DNA from 3 places in the Vibrio sp. R10-SG3-ISO3 genome. Region 3 is predicted to be linked to each of the others. Evidence: predicted binding sites of a transcription regulator. Region 3 holds the regulator's gene; each other region holds the start of a gene.
The links. The regulator PurR, encoded in region 3, represses purine synthesis genes. The targets are predictions, from matches to a motif close to TNANGNAAACGTTTNCNTNA.
Positions count from the first base shown of each region.

Region 1 (6,740 bases), on a different contig from region 3:
TATCGCCTCAGAAGTGGCCGGCAAAGTGGACACCATTGCGGTGCTGGCGAATCAAGAAGTTCAGCAAGGGCAACTGCTTGTTAAGCTTGATGACGATAAAGCACGCGCAGCGGTGGTGGAAGCGCAGGCTTACCTCAAAGATGAGCAGCGTAAACTCAAAGAATTTGAGCGTTTGGTGTCACGTAACGCCATTACGCAAACCGAAATCGACGCGCAAAAAGCGAGCGTCGATATTGCCAAAGCGCGCCTCGACGCCGCCAATGCCAATCTGAATGACCTCCATATTAGTGCTCCTTTTTCCGGTACGGTTGGCTTTATTGATTTCAGTCGCGGCAAATTGGTCAGCGTTGGCTCAGAGCTGCTGACGCTCGACGACCTCACCGTGATGCAGTTAGACCTTCAAGTGCCAGAGCGCTATTTATCGCAGATTTCACGTGGTATGAAGGTCAAAGCGACCAACGCGGCATGGCAAGGTCGCGTGTTTGAAGGCGAGGTAATCGGTATCGATTCGCGCATCAATGCGGAAACCTTGAACCTGCGTGTACGTATTCACTTTGATAACCCAGACAACCTGCTCAAACCCGGCATGCTGGTTTCCGCAGAGATGGACTTTCCGCCGATTGAAGCGCCCATTATTCCAGTACAAGCGCTTGAATATTCCGGTACGAAGCGTTTTGTCTACGTCATCGATGAGCAGGGTAAGGCCACCCGAACCGAAGTTTTACTCGGCGCGCGCATCGGCAACCAAGTGGTGATTGAACAAGGACTCGACATCGGTGAGAAGATCGTGGTGCAGGGCATTGTTAACATGCGTGATGGCGTGACCGTGAGTGAGCTTGGGCCGGATGGTAAGCCGCTCAAAAGCCAGGTTGAGCGTGCAGCACAAGAAGGGGCGAACTGATGCTGTTATCCGATGTATCGGTTAAAAGACCGGTTGCCGCCATCGTACTGAGCTTGCTGCTGTGTGTGTTTGGCATTGTGTCGTTTAGCAAACTGGCGGTGCGCGAAATGCCTGACATCGAAAACCCTGTGGTGTCGATCAGCACTCGCTACAGTGGCGCGTCCGCCACCATCATTGAAAGCCAGATTACCTCAGTGTTGGAAGATCAGCTCTCGGGTATTAGCGGTATTGATGAGATCTCCTCGACCACGCGCAACGGGATGTCGCGCATTACTATCACGTTCGAGTTGGGGTATGACCTCAACACCGGGGTGAGTGATGTGCGTGATGCGGTGGCGCGCGCCCAGCGCTCTTTGCCGGACGAAGCCGACGATCCTGTGGTGTTTAAGAACAATGGTTCCGGTGAGGCGTCACTTTACATAAACCTAAGCTCGTCTGAGATGGATCGCACCCAGTTGACGGACTACGTTGAGCGGGTACTGCTCGACCGTTTCAGCTTGATCACAGGGGTGAGCTCGGTCGATATTTCCGGCGGCTTGTACAAAGTGATGTACGTTAAGCTCAAGCCAGAGCTTATGGCCGGACGCGGCGTAACGACGTCGGACATTACCTCGGCGCTGCGCAGTGAAAACATTGAAAGCCCCGGCGGCGAGGTACGTAACGATCAGATCGTCATGTCAGTGCGTACCGCGCGCAGCTACAATCAGGCCGAAGATTTTGAATACCTGGTGGTCAAACGCGCCAGCGACAATACGCCCATCTATCTAAAAGATGTCGCCGATGTCTTTATTGGTGCCGAGAATGAAAACTCGACTTTTAAAAGCGACGGTGTGGTTAACGTCAGCATGGGCATTGTGCCGCAGTCGGATGCGAACCCCTTAGATGTGGCGACTTTGGTCCACAAAGAGGTCGACAATATTCAGCAGTTTTTACCTGCGGGCACTCGTTTGGCGATTGACTACGACTCAACAGTCTTTATTGAACGTTCAATCTCCGAGGTTTACAACACGCTATTTATCACGGGTGGTTTGGTGATCTTGGTGTTGTACATCTTTATCGGCCAAGCGAGAGCGACCTTGATCCCGGCCGTCACTGTGCCCGTTTCACTGATTTCTTCGTTTATCGCTGCGTACTATTTTGGTTTTTCCATCAACTTGATCACGCTGATGGCGCTGATTTTGTCAATTGGCCTGGTGGTGGATGATGCCATAGTAGTGGTGGAAAACATCTTCCACCATATCGAGCAAGGTGAGAAGCCACTGCTTGCGGCGTATAAAGGCACGCGTGAGGTCGGTTTTGCGGTCATTGCCACCACCTTGGTATTGGTGATGGTGTTTTTGCCGATCTCCTTTATGGATGGCATGGTAGGGCTTCTGTTTACCGAGTTCTCCGTGTTGCTGGCGATGTCAGTGATCTTCTCGTCAATGGTGGCATTAACGCTGACTCCGGTGCTTGGCAGCCATCTCTTGAAAGCCAACGTCAAACCGAATCGTTTCAATCTGTTTGTTGATCGCATGTTTGCCCGCCTCGAATCGGCGTACCGTGCTCTGCTGCGTGTCGCATTGAAGTGGAAATGGGCCGCACCTCTGGTGATCATGGCTTGTATTGGCGGCAGTTGGGGCTTGATGCAACAAGTGCCCGCACAGCTCACCCCCTCAGAAGACCGCGGGGTCATTTTTGCTTTTGCGCGTGGCGCGGATGCGACCAGTTACAACCGCATGGCGGCGAACATGGACATCATCGAAAAGCGTTTGCTGCCTCTTCTTGGACAAGGCTTCTTGAAGTCGTTCAGTATTCAATCGCCTGCGTTTGGCGGCAATGCCGGTGACCAAACCGGTTTTGTTATCATGATTCTGGAAGATTGGAATGACCGTGACATCACCGCACAAGAGGCGCTGGGTGAGGTGCGTAAAGCCCTATCAGGAATCGCCGATGTGCGCGTATTCCCGTTTATGCCAGGCTTTAGAGGCGGTTCGAGCGAGCCAGTGCAATTTGTGCTGGGTGGCTCGGATTACTCTGAACTAAAAACGTGGGCGGAAAAACTTGAAGCGATCGCCGAAGCGTCCCCGTATATGGAAGGGGCAGACATTAACTACTCTGAGCGTACACCAGAGTTGGTGGTCTCAGTTGACCGTCAACGCGCAGCAGAGCTTGGGATCAGCGTTCAGGATATCTCAGACACTCTTGAGATCATGTTGGGCGGCAAAAGCGAAACCACCTTTGTGGAACGCGGCGAAGAGTACGACGTCTATTTACGCGGTGATGAAAACAGTTTCAACAATGCCGCGGATTTGAGCCAAATCTACATGCGTACCTCGGGTGGTGAGCTAGTGACGCTCGATGCCTTGACTAAGATTGAAGAGGTGGCGTCATCCACACGCCTGTCTCACTACAACAAGCAAAAAGCAATCACCATCACTGCCAACCTGTCGGACGGCTACACCTTAGGTGAGGCGCTGGACTTTCTTGATCAGCAAGCGGTAGAGCTGCTGCCTGGGGATATTTCGGTCAGTTACTCGGGTGAGTCAAAAGACTACAAAGAGAATCAGTCGAGCATATTGATGGTGTTTGGTTTGGCCTTGCTGGTGGCGTATTTGGTGTTGGCGGCGCAGTTTGAAAGCTTTATCAACCCGTTGGTGGTGATGTTTACCGTGCCGATGGGCGTGTTTGGTGGCTTCCTAGGTCTGGTGATTATGGGCGAGGGGATGAACATCTACAGCCAGATTGGCATGATCATGTTGATTGGTATGGTGACCAAAAACGGTATTTTGATCGTCGAGTTCGCGAACCAGCTCCGAGACCGCGGGTTTGAATTTGAGCAAGCGATTGTTGATGCGGCGGCGCGTCGTCTTCGTCCGATTATGATGACGGCGTTCACCACGCTAGCGGGCGCTATCCCATTGATACTCTCGACAGGCGCTGGCTATGAAAGTCGCGTTGCGGTCGGTACGGTGATCTTCTTTGGTATGGCGTTTGCCACCTTAGTGACCTTGTTTGTCATTCCGGCCATGTATCGATTGATCTCGGCCAACACGCGATCACCGGGCCATGTTGAAGCGGAGCTCAACAAAGAGCTCAGCCAAGACGTCACGGTGCGTAAAGCGCATTAATGACTCAGCCCGCACGTTCGCGGGCTTTTTTTTAACGGTATTGAACGGTGTAGCGCGTCGGTTTGTGGTTCATGGCGAGCACGAGGTTGAGCAAAAAAGCGCCGAGAATCGATAAGCCAATGATGTAAGGCGTCACAAAGAAGAACGAAGCGACTAAAATCAGCACATCAATCGCCAACTGAGTTTTACCCACTGAGATGGCGAAACGATCTTGAATCCATAAACAGAGCACGTTGAAACCGCCAAGGCTTGAGCGGTGACGAAATAGGATCAGCATCCCGAGCCCCATCAGCAAGCCACCCGCGAGCGCACAGTAAATCTCATTAATGGTCTCCAGTTTTATCACTAAATAGAGGTGGTCAGCGAAAATGGAGACCAGAGCACCTGAAATGGCACTATTGACCGCAAACCGAGCGCCAAACCGCTGCCAAGCGAGCGCGTAAAATGGCAGGTTCATGGCAAAGTAGAGTGTACCGAATGACCAAGTGCTGAATTGGCTGACCAACAGAGCGAGACCTGTTGTACCGCCAGTGAGTAGCTGAGCGGATTGGAGAAAGAATACCCCTTGAGCGACAAGAAATGTCCCGGTGAGAATCGCGATCCAATCTTCTTTACGTGAGTGTTTTTCCATCAATTTGAAACTTTCATCGGAAATAATGGCGCGCATACTAGTGAAAAAATTAGGTTTTCGGTAGCTTGAGAAGGAAATTTAAGGTAAACCTATGTAATCACTGTTTTACGGGGTGTAAAGGAGAAAATTGACACTCATGATCGACGTTAACTGGGTTGAGCATCGGTGGCTGAGATCTCTGTTTATTGTGCAAGCAGAGTAGGATTCAGACAAAGTGATTGATTAACGTTATGTCGCGTATGAGAATCTTCGTAAAACATTATGAAAAAACTGCATGAGAAAAAGTGTATTTTTCTCTTTATGACCCAGATCAAATTATGTAGAATGCGCGTCATTAACCCGATGCAAACGTTTGCGTCAGCGTAAAAACGTTATTCTCAGGGTCGTAAGTCGGTTTTTTTGCCAATTTAAGTCTTAATCTGAGTCAGGAGATACAGATGCTAAAGCGTGATATGAACATCGCAGATTACGATGCGGAACTGTTCGCAGCTATCCAAGAAGAAACTCTTCGCCAGGAAGAGCACATTGAACTGATTGCTTCAGAAAACTACACCAGCCCACGTGTAATGGAAGCTCAGGGCTCTCAGCTCACCAACAAATATGCAGAAGGCTACCCAGGCAAGCGTTACTACGGTGGTTGTGAGTACGTCGATAAAGCAGAAGCGCTAGCGATTGATCGTGCTTGTCAGCTATTTGGTTGTGAATACGCGAACGTACAGCCTCACTCAGGTTCACAAGCCAACAGTGCAGTTTACATGGCGCTGCTTAACCCAGGCGATACGGTCTTGGGCATGAGCTTGGCACACGGTGGTCACCTAACGCACGGTTCTCCTGTTAACTTCTCTGGTAAGCACTACAACGTCATTCCTTACGGCATTGATGAAGCGGGCCAAATCAACTACGACGAAATGGAAGCGCTAGCACTTGAGCACAAGCCTAAGATGATCATTGGCGGTTTCTCTGCGTACTCTCAAATCGTTGATTGGAAACGCATGCGTGACATCGCAGACAAAGTGGACGCGTACCTATTTGTCGACATGGCGCACGTTGCGGGTCTGATTGCTGCGGGCGAATACCCAACGCCAGTGCCTCACGCGCACGTTGTGACGACCACGACACACAAAACCCTAGCGGGTCCACGCGGTGGCCTTATCCTGTCTAACGCTGGCGAGGAGATGTACAAGAAGCTGAATTCAGCGGTCTTCCCTGGTGGTCAAGGTGGTCCTCTGATGCACGTTATCGCGGGTAAAGCGGTGGCGTTTAAAGAAGCGATGGAGCCTGAATTTAAAGCGTACCAAGGTCGCGTGGTGAAAAATGCCAAAGCGATGGTGGCTCAGTTCCAAGAGCGCGGTTACAAAATCGTGTCTAACGGTACAGAGAACCACCTGTTCTTGGTCGACTTGATTGACAAAGACATCACAGGTAAAGATGCGGATGCGGCACTAGGCGCAGCCAACATCACCGTCAACAAAAACTCAGTTCCGAATGACCCTCGCAGCCCGTTTGTGACCTCGGGTATTCGTGTGGGTACACCAGCGATCACTCGCCGCGGTTTCAGTGAAGAAGATGCGAAAGCGCTCGCGAACTGGATGTGTGACGTACTGGATAACATCGGTAACGAAGAAGTGATTGAAGCGACGAAAGCGAAGGTGCTAGAGATCTGTAAGCGTCTACCTGTTTACGCGTAATCTCACCGTTCGATATCGAGCCTGTTTTGCAGAGCGACGGCTCAGCGAAACAAAGAAAAACGCCCTTTATGTGAATACATAAAGGGCGTTTTTGCGTTTAAGGGTTATTTAGAGATGCTGAGCAGGGTGCCAGATTTACACTTGAAGGAGTAATACTTGCTGCTTTCGCTGAACTTGCCGAGCCCTTCACCGTCGCAGTAATCAATGTTGATGTCGCGCATGGTTTCCAGCGTGTTCTCGCTGTCTAACGCAAATTTAGACCCGTCGGAACAAATAATACGTACACGGCCGTCATCGCTGACTGAATAGAGATCGACTTCGGTATTGCACAGCTCAAAGGAGGCTTCACGAAAGTTATCTTGTTTGGTATTGGAAGCGCAGCCAGAGGTGATTGTGACAACGGCAATCGC
Region 1 covers NZ_JCBDHE010000040.1:102,562-109,301, reverse strand. Annotated here, with positions in the region: gene AC6R1A_RS10320 (efflux RND transporter periplasmic adaptor subunit) at 1-901, shown strand, start outside; gene vexH (vibriobactin export RND transporter permease subunit VexH) at 901-4,011, shown strand; gene AC6R1A_RS10310 (DUF6198 family protein) at 4,043-4,642, opposite strand; gene glyA (serine hydroxymethyltransferase) at 5,080-6,330, shown strand; gene AC6R1A_RS10300 (hypothetical protein) at 6,435-6,740, opposite strand, start outside.
Region 1: the regulator PurR is predicted to act here: its motif matches at 4,983-5,002, upstream of glyA (serine hydroxymethyltransferase).

Region 2 (6,740 bases), on a different contig from region 3:
CCGTGGGTCATAAGGTAATGCTGCACGGCTGTACCATTGGTCATCGCGTGCTCGTTGGCATGGGCGCGATCGTGCTCGATGGTGTGGTCATTCAAGATGAGGTGATGGTGGGAGCAGGCAGTTTAGTCCCACCGGGGAAAACATTGGAAAGTGGCTATCTGTATGTCGGCAGTCCAGTTAAGCAGGCTCGCCCTTTGACAGACAAAGAGCGCGCTTTCTTACAAAAGTCTGCCGATAACTACGTGCAGAATAAAGACGACTACTTAAATGAAGTTGAGATCATCTCTGGTTGAGTTCAATTTCACCGCGGCTGTTAAACATCTCGTCTTCTATTAAAGACTCAGCTTGCTCTTCGAGGTCAAAGCGCCATTGTTCAAACAGTTCGATGGCGTGTTGACCCGAGGTAATGCTTTGCTGCGCATACGACTCCAGTACCGCTTGGCTCACCACACACTCAATCAAGGCACCCGCTTGCTGAGCAGGAAAGCAAACCGCAGCGCGCTCTTCATCCCAATGCTGTCGATCGGGAAACAAAATCGATTGATTCATCTTTTACCCTTGTAAATTTTTACGCAGCTCGCGCAGCACCTGCTTAGTGCCTGGACGTAAACCTCGCCACAGCATAAAGCTTTCCGCCGCTTGGCCAACCAACATCCCTAAGCCATCATAGCTGACGGGCGCACCCGATTGTTCCGCCCAGGCATTAAAAGGCGTTTTGCCTGCGCGGTAGACCATGTCATACACCACTTGGCAACCTTGAAAAATGGTCGGAGATACCGCTGGCAACTCACCACTCAATCCCGACGACGTTGAGTTAATGATGACATCAAAGCCAGTCTCGACCTCTTCCAGTGAGGCGGCTTGCACCACACCAAACTCAGCGAAAAGCTCTGCCAACTGTGATGCTTTGGCTTTGGTGCGATTGGCGATCACTATTGAGTGCGGGTGCTGGTCGAGCAGCGGTTTGATCACGCCGCGCGCCGCGCCGCCAGCGCCAAGCAATAGTATTCTCGCCCCTTTCAGTACCACTTGCTGGGCAAGCAAATCTTGCACTAATCCTTCACCATCGGTGTTATCACCAATGATGTCTCCATCATCTAACTTCTTTAAGGTATTAACGGCACCGGCCAATTGCGCTCGCTCAGTCAGGCGGGTCGCAAACTGAAACGCCTCTTCTTTAAACGGTGCGGTGATGTTGCACCCCTTACCACCTGCGGCAAAGAACTCCGCTACCGCCGTTTTGAATGTGCCGATCTCAGGCTGCTGCGTTTGATAGGTTAACGCTTGGTTGGTCTGGCGAGCAAATAAGGTATGGATAAAAGGCGATTTACTTTGGCTAATGGGATTGCCAAACACCACATAGCGGTCAAGAGGTTGTGTCATGTCCTTACCTACACAAAAATAAACGGGTCAACGGTCATTGACCCTATCACTATCCCGGCCAGGATCAAGCGCTATGCAGAGATAAACACGTTACCAATCACGCGGTTTGAGGAAATCGCGATACAAAACCGCTTCAGGGCTGTCTGGCTCAATCTGATAATTGTACTCCCAGCGAGCCAGTGGCGGCATCGACATCAAAATCGACTCGGTTCGGCCACCACTTTGCAAACCAAACAAGGTTCCTCGGTCATAGACGAGATTAAACTCCACATAGCGACCACGGCGATAAAGCTGAAATTGACGCTCTCGGTCAGTGTAGGGCGTCTCTTTGCGGCGCTCAACAATCGGCAAATACGCCTGGGTATACCCTTCACCGACCGCTTTGATGTAATCAAAACACTTATCAAATGGCCACTCGTTGAGATCATCAAAAAATAGCCCACCGACGCCACGCGTTTCATCACGGTGCGGCAGATAGAAGTAATCATCACACCATTTTTTGTGCTTGGCATACACGTCTCGACCAAAAGGTTCACACACCTCTTTCGCACTGCCATGCCAGAACTGAGCATCTTCTTCAAATGGGTAGAAAGGGGTCAAATCGAACCCGCCGCCAAACCACCATATCGGCGCCTCGCCCTCTTTTTCGGCAATAAAAAAGCGCACGTTGGCATGGGAGGTGGGTACATAAGGGTTATTCGGATGCATCACCAATGACACACCCATGGCTTCAAAGCGTCGCCCGGCTAACTCTGGGCGATGGGCAGTCGCCGAAGCGGGCATCGCTTTGCCAGAGACATGAGAGAAGTTGACGCCGCCTTGCTCAAACACCGCGCCTGCTTTCATCACTCGGGTGCGACCACCGCCACCGAGCCGCTCTCCGGGTTCACGCTGCCACGCATCCTCAACAAACAGCGCTTGGCCGTCGGCCTGCTCAAGCTGCTGACAAATGGTCTCTTGCAGTGCCAACAAAAACTGCTTCACCGCCTGCTTATCGATTTCTGACATTTTACTTCCTTGCAGGGTAGGCCCTGTTTCACCACGCAGTCACTGGCTGCGTCTTCTTGGGATGAGACTCAGTGTACAAAGAATCTGCGTCGAAGACTAATCACTGCGCGGTTCAAAGTGCGCGCAAACGTTTGCTTGCTAGGGAAAACGCCGTATAATGCGCACAAATTGGCGATGTGGTTGTACTGGGTTTACGACACATCCTGTTTTTCATTCCACACAAAAGGTTGAAGGAGTTTGAGATGAAAGTCGGTATCATCATGGGTTCAAAATCAGATTGGCCAACAATGAAGCTCGCCGCGGAAATGCTGGATAGATTTGGTGTTGAATACGAAACTAAAGTCGTCTCTGCGCACCGCACTCCTCAATTATTGGCAGACTACGCCAACAGCGCGAAAGAGCGCGGTCTGAAAGTGATCATTGCTGGCGCTGGCGGCGCTGCGCACCTGCCGGGCATGGCTGCGGCGTTCACAAGCTTACCTGTCTTGGGTGTTCCTGTTCAATCACGTGCCCTAAAAGGGATGGATTCGCTACTTTCTATCGTGCAAATGCCAAAAGGCATCGCGGTCGGTACACTGGCGATCGGCGAAGCGGGCGCAGCGAATGCGGGTATTTTGGCCGCGCAAATCATCGGTACCCACGATGAGTCCGTGATGGAGAAGGTCGAAGCGTTTCGCCAAGAGCAAACTGAGACCGTCCTTGCTAACCCAAACCCAGCCGAGGACTAAACCATGCATGTGTTGGTGTTAGGTGCAGGCCAATTAGCACGAATGATGTCTCTTGCGGGCGCACCACTGAACATTGAGATCTCGGCGTACGATGTCGGCAGTGAAAACATTGTCCATCCTCTCACCCAACACGTGGTGGGCCACGGTCTTCGCAATGCCATTGAGCGTGCCGATGTGATCACGGCTGAGTTTGAACATATCCCACACGATATTTTGACCCTCTGCGAGCAAAGCGGGAAGTTTTACCCGTCAGCAGAAGCGATCAAAACCGGTGGCGATCGCCGTATTGAGAAGGCGCTATTAGACAAAGCGGGCGTTCGCAACGCCAACTACCATGTCATTGAGAGCCGGGAAGATTTTGATCGCGCGATCGAAAAAGTCGGCATTCCTATGGTGCTGAAAAGTGCCCTAGGTGGCTACGATGGTAAAGGCCAATGGCGATTGAAAGACGCCGCTCAAGCGGACAGCATTTGGCAAGAGATGGCACAATGCATCCAAGCCAGTGAGACACAAGCGATTGTGGCGGAAGAGTTTGTCCCGTTTGGCCGAGAAGTTTCCTTGGTGGGCGCACGAGCCAAAGACGGCTCAGTCGCTGTTTACCCTCTGGCTGAGAACGTCCACACCCAAGGGGTGCTAAGCCTATCGACCGCCATTTCTGACCCGAAGCTGCAAGACCAAGCGCAGGCGATGTTTAGCGCTGTAGCCGAGAGTCTCGACTACGTGGGCGTGCTTGCCCTTGAGTTTTTCGATGTCGATGGCACCCTGCTCGTGAATGAGATTGCACCGCGCGTGCACAACTCCGGTCACTGGACGCAGCAAGGCGCAGAGACCTGTCAGTTTGAAAACCACCTAAGAGCCGTGTGTGGCTTGCCGCTTGGCAGCACCAAACTGGTTCGTGAAACGGCGATGATCAACATCCTTGGCGAAGATACGCTGCCACAAGCGTTGCTGGCCATTGAAGGGTGCCATATCCATTGGTACGGCAAAGAGAAGCGTGCTGGACGCAAGATGGGTCACATCAATGTCTGCGGCGACTACAGTGGTGAGCTACAACGCAAGCTGTGTGAACTGGCCACCCTGCTCGACAGCGATGCCTTCCCTGCGGTGCATGAGTTTGCACAAAACTTCGAATCGTAATCGGATCAAATGAGTGTTGGCTCTGCGAACACTGGATTGAAAAAGGCGCTCATGGCGCCTTTTTTGTCTTTAATGACATTGTATTTGCTGTAACGCTCGGCCGCTCCGATATCGCCTTACCACTGTATAGTCTTAAATCACGATATAGTCTTAAATAGGCACTCGCCGAAAATTAAGACTGAATGGCCTGACAACGTCGAGCTGCACACTGCAACTGTTGGCCTTTTGCGCTGTGCTTTTCCACCAGCAGTGGAAACCCACACACTTGGCACTCACCACTGACGGGCGGCTGATTGACGGCAAACTTGCATTTCGGGTAGCGGTCACATGCATAAAACAGCTTACCAAAGCGAGATTTACGCTCGGTCAGCTGACCTTGATGGCATTCAGGGCAGGCGATGGCGACGTTGTCCTCACTCGGCTCTGCAGGGGCATCGATCGACTCAATGTGGTGACACTCAGGGTAATGACTGCAACCGACAAACATCCCATAGCGACCTTGGCGCAGCACCAACTCATGACCACACTCAGGACATGGCACACCTAACTCTTTAACGATGTGGCCATCATTTTGATGCAAAGGTTTGATGTAATCGCATTGCGGGTACAAGGTGCACCCCAAGAAAGGACCATGTTTGCCATGGCGCAGCGACAGCTCCCCCGCCAAGCCTTGAGCTTGGCATTTCGGGCACGCCTGATGTTCTAAGGCGTGCTCGTGGGCAGAAAACAACTGATGGTCGATTTTATTACTCATATCACTTAGGGTCGCAAAGCGACGGTATCAGTGCAAGATACCCTGCTCTTTGGTGTAAAGAAGCTCTTCCATAAGCGTGTATTCATTTTCATTGCCCGGTACATTAAACAGCACCATTAGGACAATCCACTTGAGGTCATCAAGCTCAAACTCATCGGTTTCGAGCCCCATCACTCGGTCAATGACCATCTCACGTGTTTCCGCCGTCAACACGCTCACTTGCTCTAAAAACATTAAAAAGCCACGACACTCAAGGCTGAGGCGGTCGCACTCTTTGGCGGTATAGATACGCGTAGACGGAGACGAGGTACTGACAGAGATCGCTGAGTGCGCTTCCGTTTGCTGGAGCGCCGCCAACTCTTCTAACCAGACCAGGGCCTTATATATGTCTTTCTGATGAAAACCAGCGCGAAGTAACTCTTCTTCTAGCTCATCTTGGTCGACCTGTAACTCTGCATCGCTATGGATGTAGGTCTCAAACAGATACATCAAAATATCCATCATCATAGCTAGCCCCTCCCCTTTAAAATGTAGCCACCGGAAACTGCAACAACGTGCCCTAAAAGCTCGAGCTCCAAGAGCTGCATCATGACATCCTGCACGGGTATATGGGTCCGCGATGCTAAGATATCAACTGGTGTAGCCTCATTACCTACGTTAGCTAACAGCTCGGGAAATGGCAATTCTTCTTTGCTCACTTTCGTCGCTTCTTTATCGTTAGGAGATAAAAGCGCTCGGAAATGCGAGCAGCTCGGCGTCTGGGTGCGTGATTCGCTCTGTTTATCCGCCTGTTGCCGCGACCACGCCAGCAAGCTGTCGAGCTCGCACATGATGTCCTCAACCTCTTGAACTAAGCTTGCCCCTTGTTGAATTAAGCGGTGGCAACCCCTGGCATAGACTTGATGAATAGAGCCGGGAATGGCAAACACTTCACGGCCTTGCTCAAGGGCATAACGCGCGGTAATTAATGAGCCGCTTTTCTCGGCCGCTTCCACCACCAGCACGCCCAGCGATAAGCCACTGATAATGCGATTGCGGCGAGGAAAGTGATCCGCCTTAGGTTTGGCCTGCGGATGCAACTCACTGACCAACGCGCCTTGCTGAGTGATACGCTCTGCCAGCGCTCGGTGGCGAGCAGGGTACACTTCGCCAAGACCACTGCCGAGCACCGCGACCGTCTCTCCGCCCGCTTTCAGCGCGCCATCATGGGCATAGCCATCGATGCCGAGCGCGAGTCCGCTGGTGATACACAGCCCCTCTTTGACCAACGCACTGGCAAACTCTCTGGCGAGCGAAAGCCCATCCTGACTGGCATTGCGACTGCCCACCATAGCCAATTGCGGTAAGTGAATCGCCTCAAGCTTGCCTTTGACAAACAGCACCGCCGGCGATGCTGGGGCGTTGGCGAGCAGTGGCGGATAGTCACTCGCGTCACGGGTGACGATATGGTGATCCGCCTCGCGCTCGCGCCAAGCCAAACACCAATCCACCTCTTTTTCTGCGCGCCGCTGAATATACTCCACCTGATGCTCACTCAAGCCAAACGCGCGCATCTCGTCGCTCGAACTGGAGACAATCTCGTGCGGCTCAGCCACCTTTAGCAAACGCTCGAAGGTCTTCGGACCAATTCTGGGCGTAAAATAGAGCGTCAGCCAAGCGCGCAGCTCACGCTCTGTCATCCTTGCTCCTTACCCTGTAGCTCTGCGTCCACAACGTCTTCAGTGGATTTA
Region 2 covers NZ_JCBDHE010000004.1:62,244-68,983, reverse strand. Annotated here, with positions in the region: gene AC6R1A_RS00765 (gamma carbonic anhydrase family protein) at 1-293, shown strand, start outside; gene AC6R1A_RS00760 (DUF1488 family protein) at 280-549, opposite strand; gene aroE (shikimate dehydrogenase) at 553-1,383, opposite strand; gene hemF (oxygen-dependent coproporphyrinogen oxidase) at 1,474-2,391, opposite strand; gene purE (5-(carboxyamino)imidazole ribonucleotide mutase) at 2,634-3,119, shown strand; gene AC6R1A_RS00740 (5-(carboxyamino)imidazole ribonucleotide synthase) at 3,123-4,256, shown strand; gene AC6R1A_RS00735 (DNA topoisomerase family protein) at 4,429-5,010, opposite strand; gene AC6R1A_RS00730 (DUF494 family protein) at 5,038-5,517, opposite strand; gene dprA (DNA-processing protein DprA) at 5,520-6,689, opposite strand; gene AC6R1A_RS00720 (LysM peptidoglycan-binding domain-containing protein) at 6,686-6,740, opposite strand, start outside.
Region 2: the regulator PurR is predicted to act here: its motif matches at 2,511-2,530, upstream of purE (5-(carboxyamino)imidazole ribonucleotide mutase).

Region 3 (6,740 bases):
TCATCATCGCCATGTACCAACTCTTGAATATCGAGGATTTGGCTTTGCAGCTCATCACCCGCCGCTTGCAAGGTGTCTTGTAGCTCTTTCAGTGTGCTGGAGGTTTCTGACAGCAAGGATTCACAGTTATTGATCGCATCGCGCCAATCTTTGTTAAGTAGCTCAGCTATCTGTGTTTTGACCGACTGCTGCTGCTCATCCATCACGCGCTGGTTTAAATCAATCTGATCGAAAATTTCACCGACTGAGTATTTCAGCACGCCGTAAACGTTTTTCTTCCAATGACCCGCCGTTCCGCCTTTTTGTGCCGCTTCAATGGCTTTCGCCATTTCGTCCGCCACCATAGACAGTTGGATAGAGAGTTTCAGTTTGGAAAATTCGCGATGACGAACATAGTAGTCCGTAATGCCGATGGCCAACGGCGAGAGACGATAGATACTCGCACCGTCGGTAATTTCGCTGGTAAAGCGGCTGATAAGGCGCTGTTTGACCATGTCATTGATGGCGTTGTTGGCGCGAAACGCCGACGCTTCGCCCGAATCGGCAAACAATCGAGTGACAATGGCGAACGCATCATGCAACTCCCCTTCACCTAACTCTTCATCAAACCTTTCATTACTCAACACGGCAATGGCGATCAAAAAGGCCAAGCGTTCGTTGGTCAGGTTCAATGAAAAATCATGCTGCTTGACCCAACCCACCAACTCATCAATCGGTTGCTCAGCGGCATTCAGAGTCATTTCACTCATGGTTTATCCTGTTTTAATTCTTTCTTGCCCAAACGTGGATATAGCGTCCGAGCGACACATACGGTTCTTGGCGGCAAAGTTGCCTCTCTAGGGCCAAGACATCCTCACTGGTGTAGTCGCCCATATACTGGCGATCGCCAATGTAGTCACTGAAACAACGAATGCCGGATTTCCCTTCAATGTGAAACCCCGACTCCTCTATCCAACGGTAGACATCTTCAGGCTTAAGCCCTTTTTGGGGCTGAAGCTTAAATCTCTTTCGGTGCGGCATTCCCTCTAACACATGCGGAAGGTTGCCACACACGACATTTTTGTACACGAGGCCATGATGGTTGTAGAACATGACCGACGCGATACCGCCCGGTTTGACCTGCTCTAACAGCGTTTGCAGCGCTGGCTTTGGCTCAGCCAACCACTCCATGACGGCATGAAACATCACCAAATCCGCCGGTTGCTGCTGGTGTTGAGCGATGGATTGAACGGGCGAATGAATCAAGCGATACTGCTCAAGCAAGCCATTTTTTGCAATATCCTGCTCAGCTAATTGCAGCATTTCAGAAGATAGATCACATAACGTAATGCGATGGCCTAGTTTCGCCAGCTTTTGCGACATTTGTGCCAACCCACCCCCGGCATCGAGCACGTCGAGTGGTGAATCACTGGCGGGTAACGAGGCGAGGATGGTTTGAAGGTCTTCCCAAACAATGACTTGTCGAATCTCGCCTTTGTCAGAGCCGTATATATTTTTTGCAAATTTGTGGGCAATATCGTCGAAATTGCGGTCTTCAGTCACAGCAGCTTGAGTTATGATGTTGAATCGTGCTGCTATTCTGTCACAAGAAAGGCAGGAATAAAGAGGCTTTCTCTTAAATTATAATCAACTGGTGTTTTTTCGGACTATTTAAGTATGTTTGAGCTGAAAAAAGTCGTCTCGGCTTTACTTATGCCTTTGCCAGCCCTGCTGATCATTGGCCTTGTGGGACTCATGCTCGTCATGTTCACACGAAAACAAAAAACAGGATGTTTCGTTGTTCTCTTCTCGTTTGTTGGCATTTTTCTCGTTGCCTTCCAGCCCGTTTCATCACGTCTTCTCATGCCTATCGAGCGCCAATACTCGGCCTTTTTTCCTGTCGATGAATCGATTGATTATGTGATGGTGCTTGGCAGCGGCCATGTTGTGGACGACGACATTCCGCCCACCTCAGAACTGAGTCGCGCCGGCCTAATGCGTTTGACCGAAGGGATTCGTGTGATGCGAATTTATCCGGGCTCTAAACTGATTCTCTCAGGCTATGCCGCCGGTTCTGAAGTGAGCAATGCGCGCATGATGGCTAAAGTAGCGCTGGCGCTTGGCGTTTCTAAATCTGACATCATTCTGCTCGAAACCGCCAAAGATACTTGGGAAGAAGCGCGCCAAGCGGCAGCGTTCGTTAAGAACAAGAAGTTGGTGGTGGTCACATCGGCCAGTCACATGAACCGTGCCCTGAATGAATTCCACTCCGCAGGATTGAAACCTTACGCCGCGCCGACCAACTACCTAGCGCAGAGAAACATCGATCAAGCGTGGGAGAAGTACGCGCCGAAGGGCAAATATCTCGAACAAACTGAGCGCTACTGGCATGAAACGCTGGGCACCATTTGGCAACACCTCCGCGACTGGGCGTCCGATTATGAAGAGCAAGCCTTAGAGGTGGAGGCTGCGCAGAGCGACGTTTAACCGGCCGCCAGCGTAGACGGATAACGTCTTCGACCTAAAACAAAAATCCAGGCTGCATGCCTGGATTTTTCGTTTCTTTTGCGTCAATTTTCGCTCGTTAATTGCCGAACTACGTTAATCTCCGGCGAACATGTAGCCTTCGCCATGCACGGTGACGAATATCTGCGGATTTTTTGGATCCACCTCCATCTTCGCTCTCATGCGTCGAATCAGGACATCGATAGTGCGATCATTGGGTGCGTCCACACGATGACTGATCATATTAAGAATACGCTCTCGGCTGAGCACTTGGTTAGGGTGAGAGGAGAGCGCCACCAAAAGCTCATACTCTGCTTTAGTCAGTTTGACCGGTTCATCCCCTCGGCTCAAAGCGCGGCGCTGAATATCGAACGTCCATTCAGCAAAGCGGACCACGCCGTCTTGCTGATCGCTGCCCGCGTTTTGCGCTCCCGCAGCCAGTGCGATGCGCCACAAGAGGTTCTTGACTCTGACGAGCAGTTCCCTAAGCTCAAATGGCTTGGTGACATAATCGTCCGCGCCCATTTCTAAACCAACAATCTTATCAATGCTGTCGGTACGCCCGGTAACCAAGATAATACCGATGTCCGATTGACTGCGCAGCTCACGTGTCAGCATCAAGCCATCTTCGCTGGGCAGATTGATATCCAGCATCACCAAATCGACCCGACTGCTACTGAGTACGTCGCGCATCTGCGCGCCATTCTCAGCTTGGCTCACCTGATACCCTTCGGTTTGAAAGTAGCCCGCCAATTTACGGCGAGTCACTTCATCATCTTCAACAACCAAAATGTGGTAGCTCATCGGCTCTACTCACTTATTCACACACTGATTCAATGGCTTTATTCTATTCATAATTAGTCACAACTCCATCTTTGTCCTCTTTGGGAGGTGAAAAGTTGGCGATTCATTGATGCAAAGCAAGCTTTGCTGCCCTGTTCACAAATTGCCATATTTGACCATTTCTTCTCATAATCAGGTTGACCGCTGTTCATTTTTATCCGTTAGACTTAACGGCATCTGATTCAGTTGAGAGCCCATCATGCCAGAGACACCTAACGCCCAGATTTCCGACCCTTTATCTCCCGCCGAAAAAGAGCAGCGCGCCTTTGATGAGCAACGCGCCGAGCTCTACTGGTGGTTTTCGAGCGTGTTTGCCAAAGAGCTCTCAGAGCAAGAGCTGGCCCAATATCATTCGGTGGACACACGTACCTTTCTGACGGGACTTGCACAAACCCCTGAGCTTAACGTAGCCGCAGACAGGCTCATCGATGCATTGAACCGATTGCAAGACAGGCCAGATGCTCAGTTGGAACTATCAGCCGACTATTGCGACCTGTTTTTAAAATCCGACCGAGACAGCGCGTTGCCTTACGCCTCTGTCTACTTAGATGAATCCGGACTGCTCAATGGGGAGCCCGCCAAACAGATGGACACTCTGCTCCAACAACATGGCGTGGCCGTGCATTCAGGGCTCAATGAACCTTCTGATCATCTCGCGATAGAGTTGGATTTTTTAGGTAACCTGATTGTGCGCGGCGCTCATGCAGCAGAGCAGACGGCAGGCGACACGCATCTCGCCTACCAAGAGCAAGCCGATTTTATTGAGCAGCATCTACTCCCTTGGATTGAGAGGTTTGCCGAGCGCTGCCAGCGCCTCGACACATTCGGCTTCTATGCGGCGCTGTCGTCGCTATTGTGCGCGTTCATTCAATTGGATAAAGCCTACCTGCAAGGCGATAGCGATTAAGCCCATACAAAAGGTGTGGCGAGATCCCAAAGGCGGGTTTTTTATTTGCCCAAATCGACGTTGCGGACTACAATCCGGTCCGCAAACGATAAAACTAATAAATACAAACCGCTTTTTGAGGGCGGTTTTTGTGTTTCTGATACTTTCTGTCTACATACTCTAAACTTTGTATAGACTTTACTTTTATAGACTTAACTTTTCATAGAATAGTAGGCAGTCATCGACAGGACAAAACCATATGGCCACGATTAAAGACGTCGCTCGCTTAGCGGGTGTCTCGACCACCACTGTATCCCATGTGATCAACAAAACACGCTTTGTCGCTGAAGCCACGCAAGAAAAAGTGATGGAAGCGGTTCAAGAGTTGAACTATGCCCCAAGTGCCGTTGCACGCAGCCTGAAATGTAACTCGACACGCACAATAGGCATGCTGGTTACTCAATCGACCAACCTTTTCTTCTCGGAAGTGATCGACGGGGTTGAGAGCTACTGCTACCGTCAAGGCTACACCTTGATCTTGTGTAACACTGGCGGCATCTACGAGAAACAACGTGACTACATTCGCATGCTGGCGGAAAAGCGCGTTGATGGCATCTTAGTGATGTGTTCAGATTTGACCGAAGAGTTGAGCGAAATGCTTGACCGTCATAAAGACATCCCTAAGGTGGTGATGGATTGGGGCCCGGAAAGCTCACAAGCCGATAAAATCATCGACAACTCGGAAGAAGGCGGCTACCTCGCAACAAAATACCTGATTGATCACGGCCACAAGCGCATTGCTTGCTTGAGTGGGCATTTTGAAAAAGCGGCCTGCCAAGAACGCATCCAAGGCTTTAAGCGCGCAATGAACGAGTCGGGTTTGAGCGTCAACGAAGATTGGATCTTAGAAGGTAACTTTGAGTGCGATACCGCCGTGCTTGCCGCGGACAAAATCGTCGCCATGGACGAAAAGCCAACCGCAGTATTCTGTTTCAACGATACGATGGCGCTCGGTTTGATGAGCCGTTTACAGCAAAAAGGCATTCGTATTCCAGAAGACATGTCGGTCATTGGTTATGACAACATTGAGCTAGCCGAGTACTTTTCACCACCGCTAACGACGGTTCACCAGCCGAAGCGCCGTGTGGGTAAAAACGCATTTGAGATTTTGCTCGAACGTATTAAAGACAAAGAGCATGAAAAACGTATTTTTGAAATGCACCCAGAAATCGTCGAGCGCGATACCGTGGCGACGGTGAAATAGACCAACGAACAAGTTCAGCACATCACATCGACTAGCCCAGCGAGAATACTTCTCATCCGCTGGGCTTTATTCTCTCGGTAACACCCCTCTATTTTATGAACTAAGATCACATTTAACCCATCAAAACGTGATGTTTAGCCCATAAATTATTTATGCTTATTATGTTCGACGAATGCCACGAACAGGGCAAACCATTTCGAAAGGATGGGACGCAAAGCTTCCGGCCTGTTGCAGCCACTCAACTATTTCAACGTTGATGACTGCTTGGTAGCGGGGTTGCCGATGGCAAATGTGCACTTCGTAATTCTTTATCAAAAGCAAAGAATACAATGAGTTAAACGTTGCGCGCGCATTATGCGCTCACACCGTGAGTAGGATTATTCTTTTATGAGCCAGAATGACACCCTACTGACACAAAACCTGCATATTTTTGCTAATCTCTCGGACCTGAATTTGGTGGCGTATTGTAATACACCGAGAATAACAGCATGGATAAACCAATTTTAAAAGACTCAATGGGATTGTTTGAACCATTGGGCAAGATCAAGTCTCGCTCAATGTTTGGTGGATTCGGAATCTTCGCTGATGACACCATGTTTGCCCTCGTGGTAAATGACAAACTTCACATACGCGCCGACGACTCGTTGGCCCAACAGTTTAATGCTCAGGGACTCGAGCCATACGTGTATAAAAAGCGTGGTTTCCCTGTGGTCACCAAATACTACGCCCTTGGCCATGACTGGGATCAGGATGTCGCTCAGACTATTGCGATGGCAAACACTGCACTAGAGGCGGCCAACAAAGACAAGCAGCGTCAAACCAACGCCAGACCAACGCGCCTGAAAGATCTGCCGAACTTGCGTCTAGCGACCGAGCGAATGCTCAAGAAAGCGGGTATCGACAGTGTCTCCCGTTTGGAGCAGACGGGCGCAGTGGAAGCGTATAAAGCGATTCGTTCCACACACTCTGCCGACGTCAGCATCGACCTGCTGTGGGCACTTGAGGGGGCAATTAAAGGCACGCACTGGTCTGTGGTCCCTCAAGCAAGACGCGACGAGCTCCTGAATCAGCTGCAAAGCTAGTCAGCGATAGCGTTCAGTAATTCCAATCCCCGTCTCAAGCCAGCCCAACACCGCTGGCTTGAGACGTTTTTAGCCGATGCTTTTCTAGCGTTTCCATTCCTTCGTCATAGAATCCAACGTATTTTTCCCTTTAGGGCGAAATTTTTTACTGGCTTTTTGGTTCATATCTAACAATGATCAA
Region 3 covers NZ_JCBDHE010000017.1:162,410-169,149, reverse strand. Annotated here, with positions in the region: gene mukF (chromosome partition protein MukF) at 1-749, opposite strand, end outside; gene cmoM (tRNA uridine 5-oxyacetic acid(34) methyltransferase CmoM) at 763-1,560, opposite strand; gene elyC (envelope biogenesis factor ElyC) at 1,657-2,466, shown strand; gene torR (two-component system response regulator TorR) at 2,581-3,288, opposite strand; gene torD (molecular chaperone TorD) at 3,527-4,234, shown strand; gene purR (HTH-type transcriptional repressor PurR) at 4,473-5,477, shown strand; cyclic di-GMP riboswitch class I at 5,653-5,761, shown strand; gene AC6R1A_RS04875 (TfoX/Sxy family DNA transformation protein) at 5,966-6,559, shown strand.